2 linked regions of the Microbulbifer sp. A4B17 genome follow. Each later gene encodes a partner of the first gene's protein in a complex. Links are inferred from orthologs where the notes say so. Each region holds a gene or a part of one and is shown in the gene's direction. Other genes may lie near its edges. The genes, in order: mfd and uvrA.

Region 1 (8,455 bases):
CGGGCGGGTGCGCAGTGCGGTCCACATACCGGACTCAACCAGGTTTTCAACGACCTGTTCGCGAGTCAGACCAGACAGTTTATCTGCGCTGTAGCTTTGGAACTGTTCCGCTGCATCGCCGTCTATGCCAATCACGACGGATTGCAGAACACGACGAGCGCCACGGTTAATCGCAACAACACGACCGGCAGCAGGCGCTGTGTAGCGCACGCCTTCAGTTTTTTTGTCGCTAAACAACAGCTGACCAAGATTGACGCGATCCCCTACAGCCACTGCCATTGTCGGCTTCATCCCGTGATAATCGGGGCCGAGAACAGCAACGGTCTTGATCGCAGGTCCTTTTTGAATGACCTGCTCGGGCGCGCCGGATATGGGTAAGTCCAATCCCCGACGGATCTTTCTCATACGCCTATGCCTAAGTTTCTAGTTTAAAAAAATTGCAATAGGACCCACCGTCCCATGCCTGGGATGACGGGTCCTATTGTGGAATTCCGTGCTGCGAGGGCTTATGCCGTATCACCCGTGAACCGGGAGGAAGGAAGCTAACTAAAAAGGATGTGCGCGCTAACTTCTCGGCGCACGGCCGCCCCGCAAAATCGCGCGCATTATAAAGATGGGCCAGAGTCATTACCAGTCTGGAAAGTCTTTAAGTAGCACTAAGATTGGAAATTTCTGTTGAAAAAACAGGGATTTGGGGAGATATGGTGCGGCGACTGGAACAGTCGCCGAAACCCCGCAGTCGGCTCTGGGTACCGACTGCGGTGAGGAAGCGTGACGCCTTAGTCCTCTTTCGGGAACAGCTTGTAACGAACGCCAGCCATATCTTCCAGGCAGCGAACTACCTGGCAGCTATAACCGAACTCGTTGTCGTACCAGCAGTAGAGCACAGCGTTTTTACCATCCACGATAGTCGCAGTGGAATCGAATACGCAGGCAACACGAGAGCCAACAAAATCGCTGGACACCACTTCCGGAGAGTTGGTGAAATCGATCTGCTGACGCAGCGGCGAGTGCAGCGCCACATCGCGCATATATTCGTTCAGCTCTTCCTTGGTGGTCTCCTTACCCAGATTCAGGTTCAGGATCGCCATGGAAACATTTGGAGTCGGGACACGAATTGCATTGCCGGTGAGCTTACCTTTCAGCTCAGGCAGCGCTTTGGCAACCGCCTTGGCAGCACCGGTTTCGGTTAGAACCATGTTCAGCGCAGCTGCGCGACCGCGACGTTCACCTTTGTGGTAGTTGTCGATCAGGTTCTGGTCGTTGGTGTAAGCGTGTACAGTTTCTACGTGACCGTGCTCAACACCGTAGCCGTCCATCATCGCCTTCAGGACCGGCACGATGGCGTTAGTGGTGCAGGAAGCTGCGGACAGCACCTTGTCTTCCGGCTTAATATCGCTACTGTTGATACCGTAAACGATATTCTTGATATCGCCCTTGCCCGGAGCCGTCAGAAGCACCTTGGAGGCGCCTGGGCTCTGCAAGTGCTGGCTCAGGCCTTCTTCATCACGCCATACACCGGTGCTGTCAACGATAATCGCATCGTTGATACCGTGCTGGGTGTAATCCACTTCCTGCGGGGAGTTGGCGTAGATGATCTTGATTTCGTTACCGTTACAGATCAGGGAGTTAGTCTCCTCGTCCACACGGATAGTACCCTGGAAAGCGCCGTGTACGGAGTCGCGACGCAACAGAGAAGCACGCTTCACCAAATCGTTGGGCGCCTTGCCCTTGCGCAGTACGATAGCGCGCAGACGCAGAACGTCACCACTACCGGCCTTGTCGATCAACAGGCGGGCAACCAGACGGCCGATACGACCAAAACCGTAGATAACAACATCTTTGGATTCGGGCAGAGGCTTGCCGGCACCCGCTGCGTCGGACAGCTCTTCACGTACAAACTCGTCCACAGACAAGCCGCGATCGTCGCGCATGTACTTGTTAGTCATGGTTCCCAGGTCGATATGTACGGGACCCAGCTCCATCTTGCAGATGGCTTCCAACACAGGGAAAGTTTCAAACTCGGAGAGTTCATTTTCCTCAACCTGACGCACGAAACGGTGCGCTTTCATAATGCTCAGAACTGAGCGATTAACCAGGTTGCGGCCGTACATATAAATACCGACGTTGCTCTCACGGTTGAGCTTTCCAATCATCGGGATCATGGATTCAGCCAGCGCTTCACGCTGCTTCCAGTCCTTGAAAAAGTCCGCGGGCTTCGGTCGCTTCTGAGTCACTATCGGACACCTCTGCATTGTATTTAGTAGGCAAGAAATACAGTTCTGAAACCACTCAGAACCGCATGGCTGCGCATTATAGTGTTCGCTTTACACTGCGCAACTGAGCAAAAAAGAGCCAAAAAAATGTAGTAAAACTACCTTTTTGTAGCCCGCCCCGGCAGTAGTGCGCAATCCCCAAAAAGCGTAGTTGTTCCCGATTGGAAACACAGGCAGGGTTAAGATTCCCTGCAGCCAAAACCGTTCGCGGCTACAATAGCCGGCCTCGAAGACATCTCGAATGAATGCGCGGATATATAAGGAAAGATGACAGAAATACAGCCCCTGACCCCACCGAAGTTTCGCTCCTCCAGTGACCGTCAATTTTGGGGACAACTGCATGGCGCAGCTGCCGCGCTCGCCATCCTCAATACGGCACGCAATAACAAAGCGCCCACCCTGTTAATCACAAAGGACAGTCTCGAAGCGCACCGTTTAGAGGTGCAATTGAAATTTTTTAACAAAGCGCGGCGAGATAAGGGTGAAAACAGGGAGCTGGAAATCTTCCATTTTCCCGATTGGGAAATCCTCCCCTACGATACCTTCTCACCCCATCAGGATATTATCTCGGACCGCCTCGCCACCCTTTACCAGCTACCGAAGATGGGGGCGGGGATCGTCATTATCCCAGTCAGCACCCTGATGCACCGGCTACCGCCCTGCAACTATATTGCCGGCAATGCGCTGATATTGGAGGAAGGGCAGCAGTTTGATATCGATATCCAGCGGAGACTGCTGGAGCAGGCCGGCTACCACTGTGTAGACACCGTCTACGAGCATGGTGAATTCGCCGTGCGCGGTTCATTGATGGATATTTTCCCAATGGGCAGCCCCCTTCCCTACCGCATCGACCTGTTCGACGATGAAATCGAATCCCTGCGCACCTTTGACCCGGAAACCCAGCGCACTATCGACAAGGTAAAAACCATACACCTTTTACCTGCGCGGGAATTCCCTTTGCACAAGGCCGCTCTGTCAGGGTTCCTGCAAAACTGGCACGGCGAATTCGACAGCGATCCCAGCCAGGTACCAATTTACCAGGATATCAGTGCAGGAATTGCCCCGGCGGGTATCGAGTACTACCTACCACTGTTTTTCGATGGCAACTGCTCCAGTCTGTTCGATTACCTGCCCGAGGGCAGCCAAGCATTTCTGCAGGGGGATATTCAACAACCGCTGGATAACTTCTGGCGCGAAGTCAGCAACCGCTATGAAAGCCGTCGCGGCGACCTGACCCGCCCCATATTGCCACCGCGCCAGATATTACTGGAAATTGATGAGCTCAATGGTGCTCTGAAATCCATGCCCAGGGTAATCTTCTCCACAGAAAGCCTGCCAGAAGCCCAGGGAAATTTTAATTTTGCCACTGCCGCACCGCCCAAGCTGCCGGTAGACGGCAAGGCCGAACAACCTCTGGCCGCACTGGAAAGCTACCTGATGGAATATTCCGGCCGACTGCTCTTCTGCGCTGAAAGTAGCGGGCGGCGTGAAGCACTGTTGGAGCTTCTAAAGGGAATCCGCCTTACCCCACCCAGTTTTAAAAGCTGGCAGGACTTCCTCGCCGCAGAGGACTCTATCGGCATTACCGTCGCGCCGATAGACCAGGGGCTGTTGCTAAAGGACCCACAGATCAATCTAATTGCGGAACCACAGCTATTTGGCGAGAGAGTACTGCAGCAGCGACGCCGCAAAAAAGCTAAAGACGAAGCGGACAATGCAGTTAAAAACCTGGCTGAATTGCGTACCGGCACCCCCGTAGTCCATATTGATCACGGCGTGGGTCGCTACCGCGGGTTGCAGCACCTGGAAATTGATGGGCAACCGGCAGAGTTCCTGACCCTGGAATATGCCGACGAAGCCAAGCTCTACGTGCCGGTTGCCAGCCTGCATCTGATCAGCCGCTACTCCGGTGCCGATGAAGCCCTGGCCCCGCTACACAAAATGGGTAGCGAGCAGTGGCAAAAAGCCAAGCGCAAAGCTGCCGAGAAGGTGCGCGATGCCGCCGCAGAGCTACTGGATATCTACGCCCGCCGCGAAGCTCGCATTGGCCATGCGTTCGACAATCCGCAACTGGCCTATCGGGAATTCTCCGCAGGCTTCCCCTTCGAAGAAACCCCAGACCAACAGCAGGCTATTGAGGCAGTTTTGGGGGATATGCTCTCAAGCAAGCCCATGGACAGACTGGTGTGTGGCGATGTGGGCTTCGGTAAGACTGAGGTCGCCATGCGTGCTGCCTTTGTCGCCGCCCATGCGGGCAAGCAGGTTGCCATGCTGGTGCCGACTACCCTGCTGGCACAGCAACACTATCAATCTTTCCAGGATCGCTTTGCCGATTGGCCGATTAATATTGAAGTAATCTCCCGCTTCCGCTCCGGCAAGGAAGTGGACAGCGTGAAAGAGAAGGTGGCCAACGGCAAGGTGGATATCCTGGTCGGCACACACAAGCTGCTGCAAAGCGATCTGGACTTTAAAAATCTCGGTCTGCTGATTATCGACGAAGAACACCGCTTTGGCGTCCGACAGAAGGAGCGCCTCAAGAGCCTACGCTCCGAGGTGGATATCCTCAACCTTACCGCCACCCCCATTCCCCGCACCCTGAATATGGCCATGGCCGGTATTCGCGATCTATCGGTGATCGCCACCCCTCCGGCACGGCGTCTCTCTGTGAAAACCTTCGTGCGAGAGCGCGATGAAGCCTTGGTCAAAGAAGCTATCCTGCGGGAAATCCTGCGCGGTGGTCAGGTGTATTTCCTGCACAACGAAGTCAAAAGCATTGAGCGAATCGCGCGGGAATTACAGGAGATGATTCCCGAGGCCCGCATCGGCATAGGCCACGGCCAGATGCGCGAACGGGAGCTGGAACAGGTGATGAGCGACTTCTATCACAAGCGCTTCAATGTCCTGGTCTGTACCACCATTATCGAAACCGGTATCGACGTCCCCACTGCCAACACAATTTTGATCGAGCGCGCCGACAAGTTCGGCCTGGCTCAGCTTCACCAGTTACGCGGTCGCGTGGGTCGCTCGCACCACCAGGCCTATGCCTACCTGCTGACTCCCAACAAGCGCTCCATGACCAGTGATGCGGTGAAGCGCTTGGAAGCGATTAGCGAGGCCCAGGACTTAGGTGCAGGCTTTACCCTGGCAACTCACGACCTGGAAATTCGCGGCGCGGGCGAACTGCTGGGCGAAGAGCAAAGCGGGCAAATCCAGAGTGTAGGCTTCAACCTGTATATGGAAATGCTCGACAAAGCGGTGAAGGCCATTCGTGAGGGCCGGACACCAAATATTGACGACCCCCTCGAATCCCCAGCGATAGATGTCAATCTGCGGGTTGCTGCACTGATTCCCGAAGATTACCTGCCCGATGTCCACGGCCGCCTGATCATGTACAAGCGCATCGCCAATGCTCCCGACAAGCAGCAATTGAAGGAGCTTCAGGTGGAGATGATCGACCGCTTCGGCCTGCTACCGGAGCCGGTAAAACACCTTTTCCGTACTACTGAGATAAAGCTGACGGCTGAAAGCATGGGCATCCGTAAACTAGAGGCCTCAGCTGCGAGAGGGCGTATCGAGTTTGCGGAGAATACCCGTGTAGATCCGCTCACATTGGTTAAGATGGTGCAGACCCAGCCGGGACGCTACCAACTGGCCGGCGCCAACCAACTGAATTTCAGTCTTGATGAGGAAGGTACTGACCGCAAGCTCCAGGAAATTAACGAAGTTCTGGAAAAGCTTGCACAGTGATACCATCCGGCAGGCAGCGGCGGGAGTTGACGACAAAACTAATCAGTCTCCTACTCCTGCTGAACGGCCTATCGGCGATAACACCCTTGGCACCCAAATAGAATTGTTTAAGTGGTAAACCCATGAAAAGGATAATTAGCCTCTGCTCAACCCTGGCGCTCACGCTGGCAGCTACCAGTGCCCAGGCCGTCAACTACGCTGGCAATACTTTCGAAATAGAAATGATCGTATTCGAGCGCCCTCAGGGAATGGAAAAAACCGCAGAGACCTGGCCGACGACACCCCGCCTTCAGTATCCATCACAGTGGATCGACTTTGAAACTTTGCACACCCTACTCCCAAATGCTGAAGAGGAGGTGTTATCGCTTGATGAAATCATATCCTCACATGAAACGAGCAGCCCATCTGCTCCCGAATCAACCGACCTTGGAGAAGGCACTGGCGAAACCTTGCAAGTTGCTGAACCCGCCGCACCAAACCTACTATTAAGGCCAGTACCCAGGTTACTGGACAACAAAGCTGCGGCAATTACCCGCGCCGGGGACAGGGTGCTGTTTCACAAGGCCTGGCGACAGGTTTTAAAAACCAAGAGAAACTCCCCGGCCATTCTGATTGATGGCGGCAGCCAGCTCAGTGGACACAGCCAGCTTGAAGGATCTATCACTCTGAGCGTTGCCCGCTATTTACATATCAGTACTAATCTATGGCTAAATGACTTTTACACACAGCCCGGGGAGCAAAGTATTCTCCTTCCCCAGCGTCCGCAAAATAAAGTGGAAAAACCTCTGCAAATTATAACGGGCAACTACAGTGATATTGAAAGTTCGTATCCACAAAATAGCGGGCTTGATATCGAAAATAGTCAAGACGCAATTAATACCAAAGAACCACTCACATTGGGCGAGCCAGAATTTAAAAAAGAAGAACCTTTATATGTTGCCCACGTCGCGAGATTGCAACACGAGCGACGTTTACGCAGTGGCCAACTGCATTATATCGACCACCCAGCATTCGGTATTCTTATTGAAGTGCGAACTGTAGCCAAGCCCAAGGAAGGATTAAAAGATATAGAAATGCCTGAGAACAACCAAGTAAAAGACAAACAGTCGGAAAGTTAATTTATTTAAATAATTAACTTTCATTAATAGTCCCCGCAAAATTTGTGGGGATTATTATTTTCAACAATCCCCAAACCTTTAAACCCCAAACGAATTAATTTCACCAGTCGCGCAAACACACTGCACCCAACTCTATTTTTAATTGATTTATCTCCAATTAAAATACGGCCACCCAACAAGTAAATACCGCCAACCTCCAATAGCGAAAAAAGGCCATCAATAAGACTCGATCTCAAAACCATTGAAGCGACAAATTGCACAGCAATATTGGGCGCAATAAATATCAGAAAGGTACACACAGTTTTCGGAAAAGCAGGATATGACTAAATTCGCCAACTGGGACACAAACCCGCTTTTAAAAAACTGCCGCTATTGCAAAGCAGATAACAAAAAAGCGGATCATAAAGATCCGCTTTTCAGAGGCGCTGACAGGGCCGGCGTCAATGAGCCGCAGGACCCTACACGACAACAGTTCTTTCAACGAGTGATCTATAAATCACTCACAGGGAACAACATCTTCCGCCAGCAGTCCTTTGTCACCTTGTTGCATTTCGAACTCTACCGCCTGCCCCTCATTAAGGGTTTTGTAGCCCTCGCCGCGAATGCTGCGATAGTGAACGAAAATATCTTCAGTTCCTTCTCCACAGGTGATGAAGCCATAACCCCGTGCGTTATTAAACCACTTCACTGTACCTGTAACGCGATCACTCATTGAGAAAACCTCATTATTGTTATTGCGCCTACCTCTTTTACCTCACTGCTCAATTCGGCAAGAGGGGCAAACGCCACCCCATTGTTAACAAACTGCTCCATGCAGAATGCTATCTTGCTTAATCCGATGAGCATATACTCAAAGGACGTACCCTGATTCTTAGATAAAACAGCGCCAGTGTCTAGTTTTCTATGTGAAATAAATACTACGTTTTTCCCAATATGCGTAATTAACCGTCAAAATCTCCAAAGGCGCTCAATTATAAACTAATCATTTGTACCTTATTGCACTCCCATTCCTCAACTGTCTAACGCGGCCTCTCTCGTAAATGAAGGGATATCGGCGATATGTAATGTTGAAGTTGGGAATGCACAGGATGCTCCATATCCTTCGATTATCTTAAGAATCGTTAGCAGAACATCTTGTTTTACCTCGTGATAACGTACCCAGTCAGTAGTTCGCGTAAAGGTATATACAAAGAAGTCCAAAGATGAGGAAGCAAAACTATTAAAATTAACAATTAGCGTACGATTAGAATCGATTTCAGGATGTTCCTGTAACATATTTTTAACATCTGCCACTATTGCCGCCATATGATGGGC
Region 2 (7,758 bases), 2.5 Mb from region 1 along the record:
TAAACAATCAATTAATCTATCAAGTGTTATGAAATACCGTCAGCGCTGCATTGCACCATTGGTAAATATTGTATTTTTATCCAGTAGGATACAATAGCGGCTCAGTGTTAGTAAGCGCTACCTTCACGCTCTCTCGCGCAAACCCCACCACAGCAACATCCATAGCAGCAGCACAGCCAAACCCAGAGCAGCAACTGCGGAAGCGCCCCCCAGACCGAACAGCAGGCCACCCAGGCTACCGCCGACAAAGGTGCCAAAGAACTGTAAAGTCGCATAGAGCCCCGTAGCTGCACCTCTCGCTTCCGCCGGAGCCTTCCTGGTTAGCTGCGCCGGCAGCAGGGCTTCAAGCAGGTTGAAACCGGTGAAGAACACTGCCAGTAAGACTACCAGCACCCAGGTGCTTGCAGACAACAAGGCCGCACTGCCACCGATCAAAGCTAAACAAGCAAAATTAAGCGCGAAAGGCACCCGATCACTTTTCTCTGCCGCCCTCATCATTGGCAACATCACCAGGAAGGTGCCGAGCATTAGCGGCCCATACAGTTTCCAGTGTTCGCTCGCCGGCCAATCCAATCTATCGACCAGCACCAGCGGCAAGGCAACGAACAATGCCGTGAGCAACAAGTGGGAAAAAAAGGCCCCGGAAACCAAGCGCCATACAAGGCCGCTTTTAACTACAGTATGAAAACCACTGCCATAAACTGCCGGGCGACGCGCTGCCTCAGGAGCAGGCACGACCCGCCACACCAAGAGGCCGCCCAGTAAAGCCAATCCAGCAGTGACCCAGAAAATCGCAGGTAAACCGCCGACTCCCGCCAGAGCGGGCCCAAGGATCACTGCCAACATAAATGCGATACCGATTGACGCTCCAATAATCGCCATCGCAATACCCCGCTTTTCATCGCGGGTTAAATCTGCAACCAACGCCATCACAGCAGCGGCAATCGCACCACACCCCTGTAGCACCCGCCCCACGATAAGGCCGTAAACCGAGTCGGTCAGCGCAGCGATAACACTGCCCAGGGCAAATAGTGCAAGGCCGGTATAAATAACCGGCTTGCGCCCCCAGCGATCGGACAGGAGCCCCAGAGGAATTTGGAGTATCGCCTGACTCAGGCCATAGGCACCCATTGCCAGCCCCAGCAGCATGGGCGTGCTATCGCGATAGCCCTCGCCGTACACAGTGAGAACCGGCAGGACCATAAACAGGCCCAGCATACGAAAGACATACAGGGAAGCCAGCCCACCCAGGGCGCGGCGCTCAATGGAATTCATGCAAATCCCGGAACAGCATCAAATAGGGCGCGCATTGTACAGTGAGCCGCCTCCCGGCTGTAGGGGAAACAGCACAACTTTTATCCACAACTAGTTACGACCGTACTCATCATCGAGGCGGACAATGTCGTCCTCCCCGAGATAACTGCCGGATTGCACCTCAATCAGCTCCAAGGGAATCGTACCGGGGTTCTCCAAGCGGTGGACCACCCCCAGGGGAATATAAGTCGATTGGTTCTCGGTGATCAGGACCTCTTCTTCACCTCGGGTAACCTTGGCGGTCCCCTGCACCACAACCCAGTGTTCAGCGCGGTGGTGATGCATTTGCAGGGATAACTGCTGGCCCGGCTTCACCACGATACGCTTCACCTGAAAGCGTGGACCCGCATCAATCGAGTCGTAATAGCCCCAGGGCCTATATACCTTGCGATGCCTTTGGGCCTCACTGCGGCCAGTGCTCTTAAGGTTACTGACCAGTTTTTTGACTTCCTGGACCCGTTGCCGGTCAGCGATCAGAAGCGCGTCGTCAGTATCAACAACAACCAGGTCGGATACACCGAGAAGGCTGACCAACCGGCTCTCACCACGCACCAGGCAGCGCTGGGAGTCTTCGAGCAACACATCGCCCTGGAGCAAATTGTCATTGGCATCGCGTTTTGCCAACTCCCACAGCCCCTGCCAGGAGCCTACATCGCTCCAACCCGCATCCATAGGTACAACTGCAGCGGATTCAGTCGGCTCCATTACTGCGTAATCCACAGACTCATCTGCGCAGGCTGCAAAAGCCTCTCTATCCACCCGGGTAAAATCCAGATCCCTCGCGGCACTCTGATAGGCACTGCGGCAGGCTGCGAGAATATCGGAACGGTACCGCTCCAACTCCTCCAGATAGCGGGAGGCGCGGAACAGGAACATGCCACTGTTCCACGAGTATTCCCCGGATGCCAGGTAAGACTCAGCGGTTTCAGTGTCCGGCTTTTCGACGAACTCCGCCACTTTCCAGGCAGTTTCCGCCAATTTATCCCCGCGCCGAATGTAGCCGTAGCCGGTCTCCGCCCGGGTCGGCACAATGCCAAAAGTGACCAGATGTCCCTGCTCTGCCAGGGCTCGAGCCGACTCTACAGATTCCTGAAAGTTTACCTCGTCGGAAACGGCGTGGTCTGCCGGTAATACCAGCAGTAAAGGATCAGTGCCGGACTCCAGTGCTGCCAGGGCAGCCAGGGCGATAGCCGGTGCAGTATTGCGCGCGCAGGGCTCCAGTAAAATGGACTGAGCACCGTGGCCGATTTCCTGCAATTGCTCGGCGGCGGCAAAGCGATGCTCTTCATTGCATACCAGTATCGGCGCCTGTAGTGGCTCAATGCCCTCCAGGCGCCTTAAAGTTGCCTGTAACATCGTCTCACCACCAATAAGGGGTAGGAACTGTTTAGGGTAGGCCTCACGCGAGAGTGGCCACAGGCGCGAGCCAGTGCCACCACAGAGAATCACAGGAATCATCGAATGCTATCTGCCTGAATGTCGGGTATTGCGAAAGACAATTTTCGCACATCAGGTGGCGAGTTTATACTTGACTGTTTTTCCGGCACCGCAGTTGTGATCGCCCCGCGCGGAGCAAGTCCGAGGCCCGGCCCAGTATTAGCAGCATATAGGTAGAGCGTGGACACGATTTATGTAAGGGGTGCTCGCACCCACAACCTGAAGAATATCGATCTGGACATTCCCCGCGATAAACTGATCGTTATCACCGGCCTGTCCGGTTCCGGCAAATCTTCCCTGGCCTTTGACACCCTTTACGCAGAGGGACAGCGCCGCTACGTGGAATCACTCTCCACTTACGCCCGTCAATTCCTGTCGATGATGGAAAAGCCGGATGTGGATACCGTCGAGGGATTGTCACCGGCCATTTCTATCGAGCAGAAGTCCACCTCTCACAACCCCCGCTCCACCGTGGGCACCATCACAGAAATCTATGACTACCTGCGACTGCTGTTCGCCCGGGTTGGAGAACCCCGCTGCCCCGAGCACGACGAACCTCTGCAAGCCCAGACGATCAGCCAGATGGTGGATCAGGTGCTGGCTTTACCGGAAGGCAGCAAGATTATGTTGCTGGCGCCGGTAGTTCGCGATCGAAAGGGTGAGCACCAGCACGTGTTTGAACAACTGCGCCGGGACGGGTTTGTGCGGGCACGGATCGACGGGGTTATCTGTGACCTGGACGACACCCCCAAACTGGATAAGCGCCGCAAGCACACCATTGAGGTGGTGGTAGACCGCTTTAAGGTTCGTGAGGATCTGCAACTGCGTTTGGCGGAATCCTTCGAAACCGCTCTGAATCTCACCGACGGTATCGCCTCCATCAGTTTTATGGATGGAGACCAGGAAGATCGTCTCTTCTCTGCCCGCCACGCCTGCCCCGTCTGTGACTACTCACTGGATGAGCTGGAACCGCGCCTGTTCTCCTTCAACAACCCCGCCGGTGCCTGCCCCAGCTGTGACGGCCTGGGCGTCAAACAGTTCTTTGATGAAGACAAGGTAATTATCGATTCGGAAAGCAGTATTTCCGAGGGCGCCATTCGCGGTTGGGACAGACGCAATATTTACTATTACCACATGCTCGACTCCCTCGCCGAGCACTACGGTTTCGATCTGGATAAGCCCTGGAAAAAATTACGCAAAGCCCACCGCAAGGTTATCCTGCAGGGCAGTGGCGACGAAGAAATCGACTTCAGCTACGTCAATGATCGCGGCGATGTCACCGTGCGCCAGCACACCTTCGAGGGCATTATCCCCAACTTCCAGCGCCGCTACCGGGATACCGAATCCCAATCGGTTCGGGAGGAATTAGCCAAGTATCTGAGCACACAAAAATGCCCAGAGTGTCACGGTACCCGCCTGCGCCGCGAGGCCCGTCATGTCTTTGTGGATAACCGCACCCTGGCACAAATCACTGAGCTGCCTGTAGGCGATGCGTTCGAGTACTTCGACCACGAGCTGACGTTTAAAGGCGCCCAGAAAGAGATTGCCGATAAGATTCTCAAAGAGCTGCGCGATCGATTCCGCTTCCTCGTCGATGTTGGCCTGAATTACCTGACCCTGAACCGCAGTGCAGAAACCCTCTCCGGCGGTGAAGCGCAGCGCATCCGTCTCGCCAGCCAGATCGGCGCCGGCCTCGTGGGCGTAATGTATATTCTCGACGAGCCATCTATCGGCCTACATCAGCGAGACAACGAGCGTCTGCTCAACACCCTCACTCACCTGCGCGATATCGGCAACACCGTTATCGTGGTAGAGCACGATGAGGATGCCATTCGCAGTGCCGACTTTATTGTCGATATTGGCCCCGGTGCCGGTGTCCATGGTGGAGAAGTCGTGGCAGCGGGTACCGCCGATAAAATTGCCAAGTGTAAAAAATCCCTCACCGGTCAATACCTCTCCGGCAAAAAGAAAATTGCCGTACCGGAAGAGCGCTACGTACCCGACTCGGACTATTTGCTGCGCCTCGAAGGCGCCAGTGGAAATAATTTACAGGACGTCGACCTTGAGATCCCGGTAGGATTACTTACCTGTGTTACCGGTGTATCGGGCTCTGGTAAATCCACCCTGATTAATACAACCCTCTATCCACTTGCAGCTACTGCACTTAACAAAGCAACAACCCTTAAAGCCTCCCCTTATAAGGAGGTGCACGGCCTGGAGCACTTCGACAAATGCGTGGATATTGATCAGAGTCCTATCGGGCGCACTCCTCGCTCAAACCCAGCAACTTATACCGGTATTTTTACCCCAATTCGCGACTTGTTTGCCGGCACCCAAGAGGCCCGTTCACGGGGCTATAAACCTGGACGCTTCAGCTTTAACGTCAAGGGTGGGCGCTGTGAAGCCTGCCAGGGCGATGGGGTGATTAAGGTGGAAATGCACTTCTTGCCGGATGTCTATGTACCCTGCGATACCTGCCACGGTAAACGCTACAACCGCGAGACCCTGGAGGTGCACTACAAGGGCAAGAATATCCACGAAGTATTGGAAATGACCGTGGAAGATGCACGGGAATTCTTTGACCCAGTGCCTGCAATCGCGAAGAAATTGCAAACCCTGATAGATGTAGGGCTCTCCTATATCAAGCTTGGTCAGGCTGCCACCACTCTCTCAGGAGGTGAAGCCCAACGGGTAAAACTCTCCCGCGAACTATCCAAACGGGACACTGGGCAAACCCTGTACATCCTCGACGAACCGACTACCGGCCTGCACTTTGCCGATATCCAATTACTACTGGATGTTCTACATCGCCTGCGCGATCACGGCAATACCATCGTAGTGATCGAACACAATCTGGATGTGATCAAAACTGCGGACTGGATAGTAGACCTGGGCCCGGAGGGTGGATCTGGCGGTGGACAAATTATTGCCACAGGGACACCTGAGGATGTCGCAGAAATGGACGTTTCCCATACCGGGCGTTTTCTAAAAACAATGCTGAACTGATTAAATAAGAAAGGATACCGAACTATCAATCGGCATCCTTTTTTATCAGCTCACTTGAAAATAACTAGTAGATAGGTGCAACAAGATATGAAGTTATTCAATCGCGACCGCTTAAATTTAGTGATCGCGGTAAGTGCAATTATGATTTCTCTGGCGTCCTTTTATGCCACCTATTTACAAGCCAGAGCTGCCAATCAACAAGTCAAAATAATGACAATGCCGGTTATTCAGTTCAGCCATGAGAACTATGACGAAGAGAGTAATCGAAACTTGATCACCTTTAACTTCCACAATGCCGGGTCCGGACCCGCCATCCTAAAGTCCGTTAGCTTCAAATATAAAAATACAGAATACTCAAGTACCCATGCTTTTTTACAAGCCTGCTGCCAGGAGGAGCATAAAATGATGATGGGTAAATATAATAAAAACCTTAAAAATCATCACCCTCCCCTTGATGAGGGATTTCAAAGTTCATCAGAAATAAATGGAGTTATCATTCCCGCACAGTCGGAGTATCCTTTCTATTCTTTAAGTCGTGGCACTGCAACTTCTGAACTATGGGAAAAAGTTGATAAAGAGAGATGGAACCTTTCAATTTCTGCCTGCTTCTGTTCTCCGCTGGGAAATTGCTATGAATCAAATTCAAAGAAAATCTCTATGGAAGTAAACCAGTGCCCAGACAATTAACCACCTTACCAGGCAGATTCTAAACGCTTAAGCCATTTCAAATTTAATACAAGCAGGATGCCACAGTGAATATTGATATAAACTGCGACCTGGGTGAAGGTACTGATTTGCACAGCTGTGACAGGGACGCCCAAATCATGCCATTTATTTCCCGCTGCAATATAGCTTGCGGCGGTCACGCTGGCACTCCCGAGATCATGAGCAGATCGATCGAAAACGCTCTCCAAAACAGCTTAAAAATTGGCGCTCACCCCAGCTATCCCGACCGGAAAAATTTTGGCCGAAAATCTTTAGCTATATCTAAGAAAAAATTACTTGACTCTCTTTGCGAACAAATAGGCCAACTGGAAAATATTGCACAAGAGCTTGGAGCAAAGCTGGATCATATTAAGCTACATGGCGCTCTCTATAACGATGCAGAATCAAATATCGAGTTAGCCAAGAGTATTATTAGGCTATTTAATGAAGTTTATCCTTCCCTAAAAATTGTGGGATTAGCCAACGGTGCTATGCAATTCGCTGCCTCCGAAAAAAGTAAATCAATCATTCGCGAAGGCTTTATGGACAGGCAATATCTAAACAAAAGCCAGCTAGCTCCTCGCTCGCTGACAAATGCAATTATTACTGAGACAGAAAAGTGCCTTGAGCAGGCAGTCTGCCTGGCAAAGGGTTTGCAATTTAAAGATTATCATGGTGGCAAACTACAATTTTTCGTAGATACTATCTGCCTTCACAGTGATAACCCCCAGGCTCCAGTTATTGCAAAGCAGCTCAAGCAACACCTCAAAGCAAACGGCGTGAGCATAGCTCGGTGACACACTCTGGCCCTCAAATGCCACTGGCTATTATTGCTAACGGAGATTGCGCCGTAGATATTCGATTCTCCGGCGAACCTTGCGAGGCACTAAGCCGGACGATCATAGGCTTAAGAGTAACTATTTTAGAGCAAGCCTATCCTGGTATTATTGATATAGTTCCTGCATATCAATGCCTGACAGTTATTTTCAACCCCTCTGTTTGTAATCATACAACTCTTTATAAACTGCTAACGAAAGCTACCGAAGAATTCCTTAGCGGCCCTGTATCCACCCCGAAAAAATCTCGGATAGTACGCATTCCCGTATGCTATGAAGAGGGATTCTCTCCCGACCTGAAAGCTTTAGCAGAGCACGCCGAATTATCCATACAGGAAATTATTGAGCGGCACACTGCACGGCGTTATTTGGTCCATATGCTGGGATTTACCCCAGGCTTTTTGTACCTTGGAGGGCTTGATCCAAAACTCTATTGTCCAAGAAAAGAAACTCCCCGAAC

What was found.
Region 2: the proteins of mfd (region 1) and uvrA are in contact, whole or in part, in a crystal structure (PDB 4DFC), measured with the Escherichia coli proteins. The link is inferred for Microbulbifer sp. A4B17 from one-to-one orthologs.

Annotation. Positions count from the first base shown.
Region 1 is NZ_CP029064.1:3,120,354-3,128,808, forward strand. What follows is about bases 2,178-6,223. They hold mfd (transcription-repair coupling factor), read left to right. Parts: upstream 2,178-2,543; coding sequence 2,544-6,023; downstream 6,024-6,223. Other genes in these bases: BTJ40_RS13900 (glyceraldehyde-3-phosphate dehydrogenase), read right to left, coding at 2,178-2,255; BTJ40_RS13910 (CsiV family protein), read left to right, coding at 6,146-6,223. Outside these bases: BTJ40_RS13895 (Na(+)-translocating NADH-quinone reductase subunit A), read right to left, coding at 1-405; more of BTJ40_RS13900, read right to left, coding at 780-2,177; more of BTJ40_RS13910, read left to right, coding at 6,224-7,141; BTJ40_RS13920 (cold-shock protein), read right to left, coding at 7,638-7,853; BTJ40_RS13925 (mechanosensitive ion channel family protein), read right to left, coding at 8,153-8,455. UniProt on the Escherichia coli protein: Couples transcription and DNA repair by recognizing RNA polymerase (RNAP) stalled at DNA lesions. Mediates ATP-dependent release of RNAP and its truncated transcript from the DNA, and recruitment of nucleotide excision repair machinery to the damaged site.
Region 2 is NZ_CP029064.1:625,890-633,647, reverse strand. The notes cover bases 2,609-5,957. They hold uvrA (excinuclease ABC subunit UvrA), read left to right. Parts: upstream 2,609-2,931; coding sequence 2,932-5,757; downstream 5,758-5,957. Other genes in these bases: BTJ40_RS02855 (hypothetical protein), read left to right, coding at 5,845-5,957; BTJ40_RS02865 (mannose-1-phosphate guanylyltransferase/mannose-6-phosphate isomerase), read right to left, coding at 2,609-2,772. In the rest of the region: BTJ40_RS02870 (MFS transporter), read right to left, coding at 124-1,275; more of BTJ40_RS02865, read right to left, coding at 1,366-2,608; more of BTJ40_RS02855, read left to right, coding at 5,958-6,444; 5-oxoprolinase subunit PxpA, read left to right, coding at 6,510-7,259; 5-oxoprolinase subunit PxpB, read left to right, coding at 7,256-7,758. UniProt on the Escherichia coli protein: The UvrABC repair system catalyzes the recognition and processing of DNA lesions. UvrA is an ATPase and a DNA-binding protein. A damage recognition complex composed of 2 UvrA and 2 UvrB subunits scans DNA for abnormalities.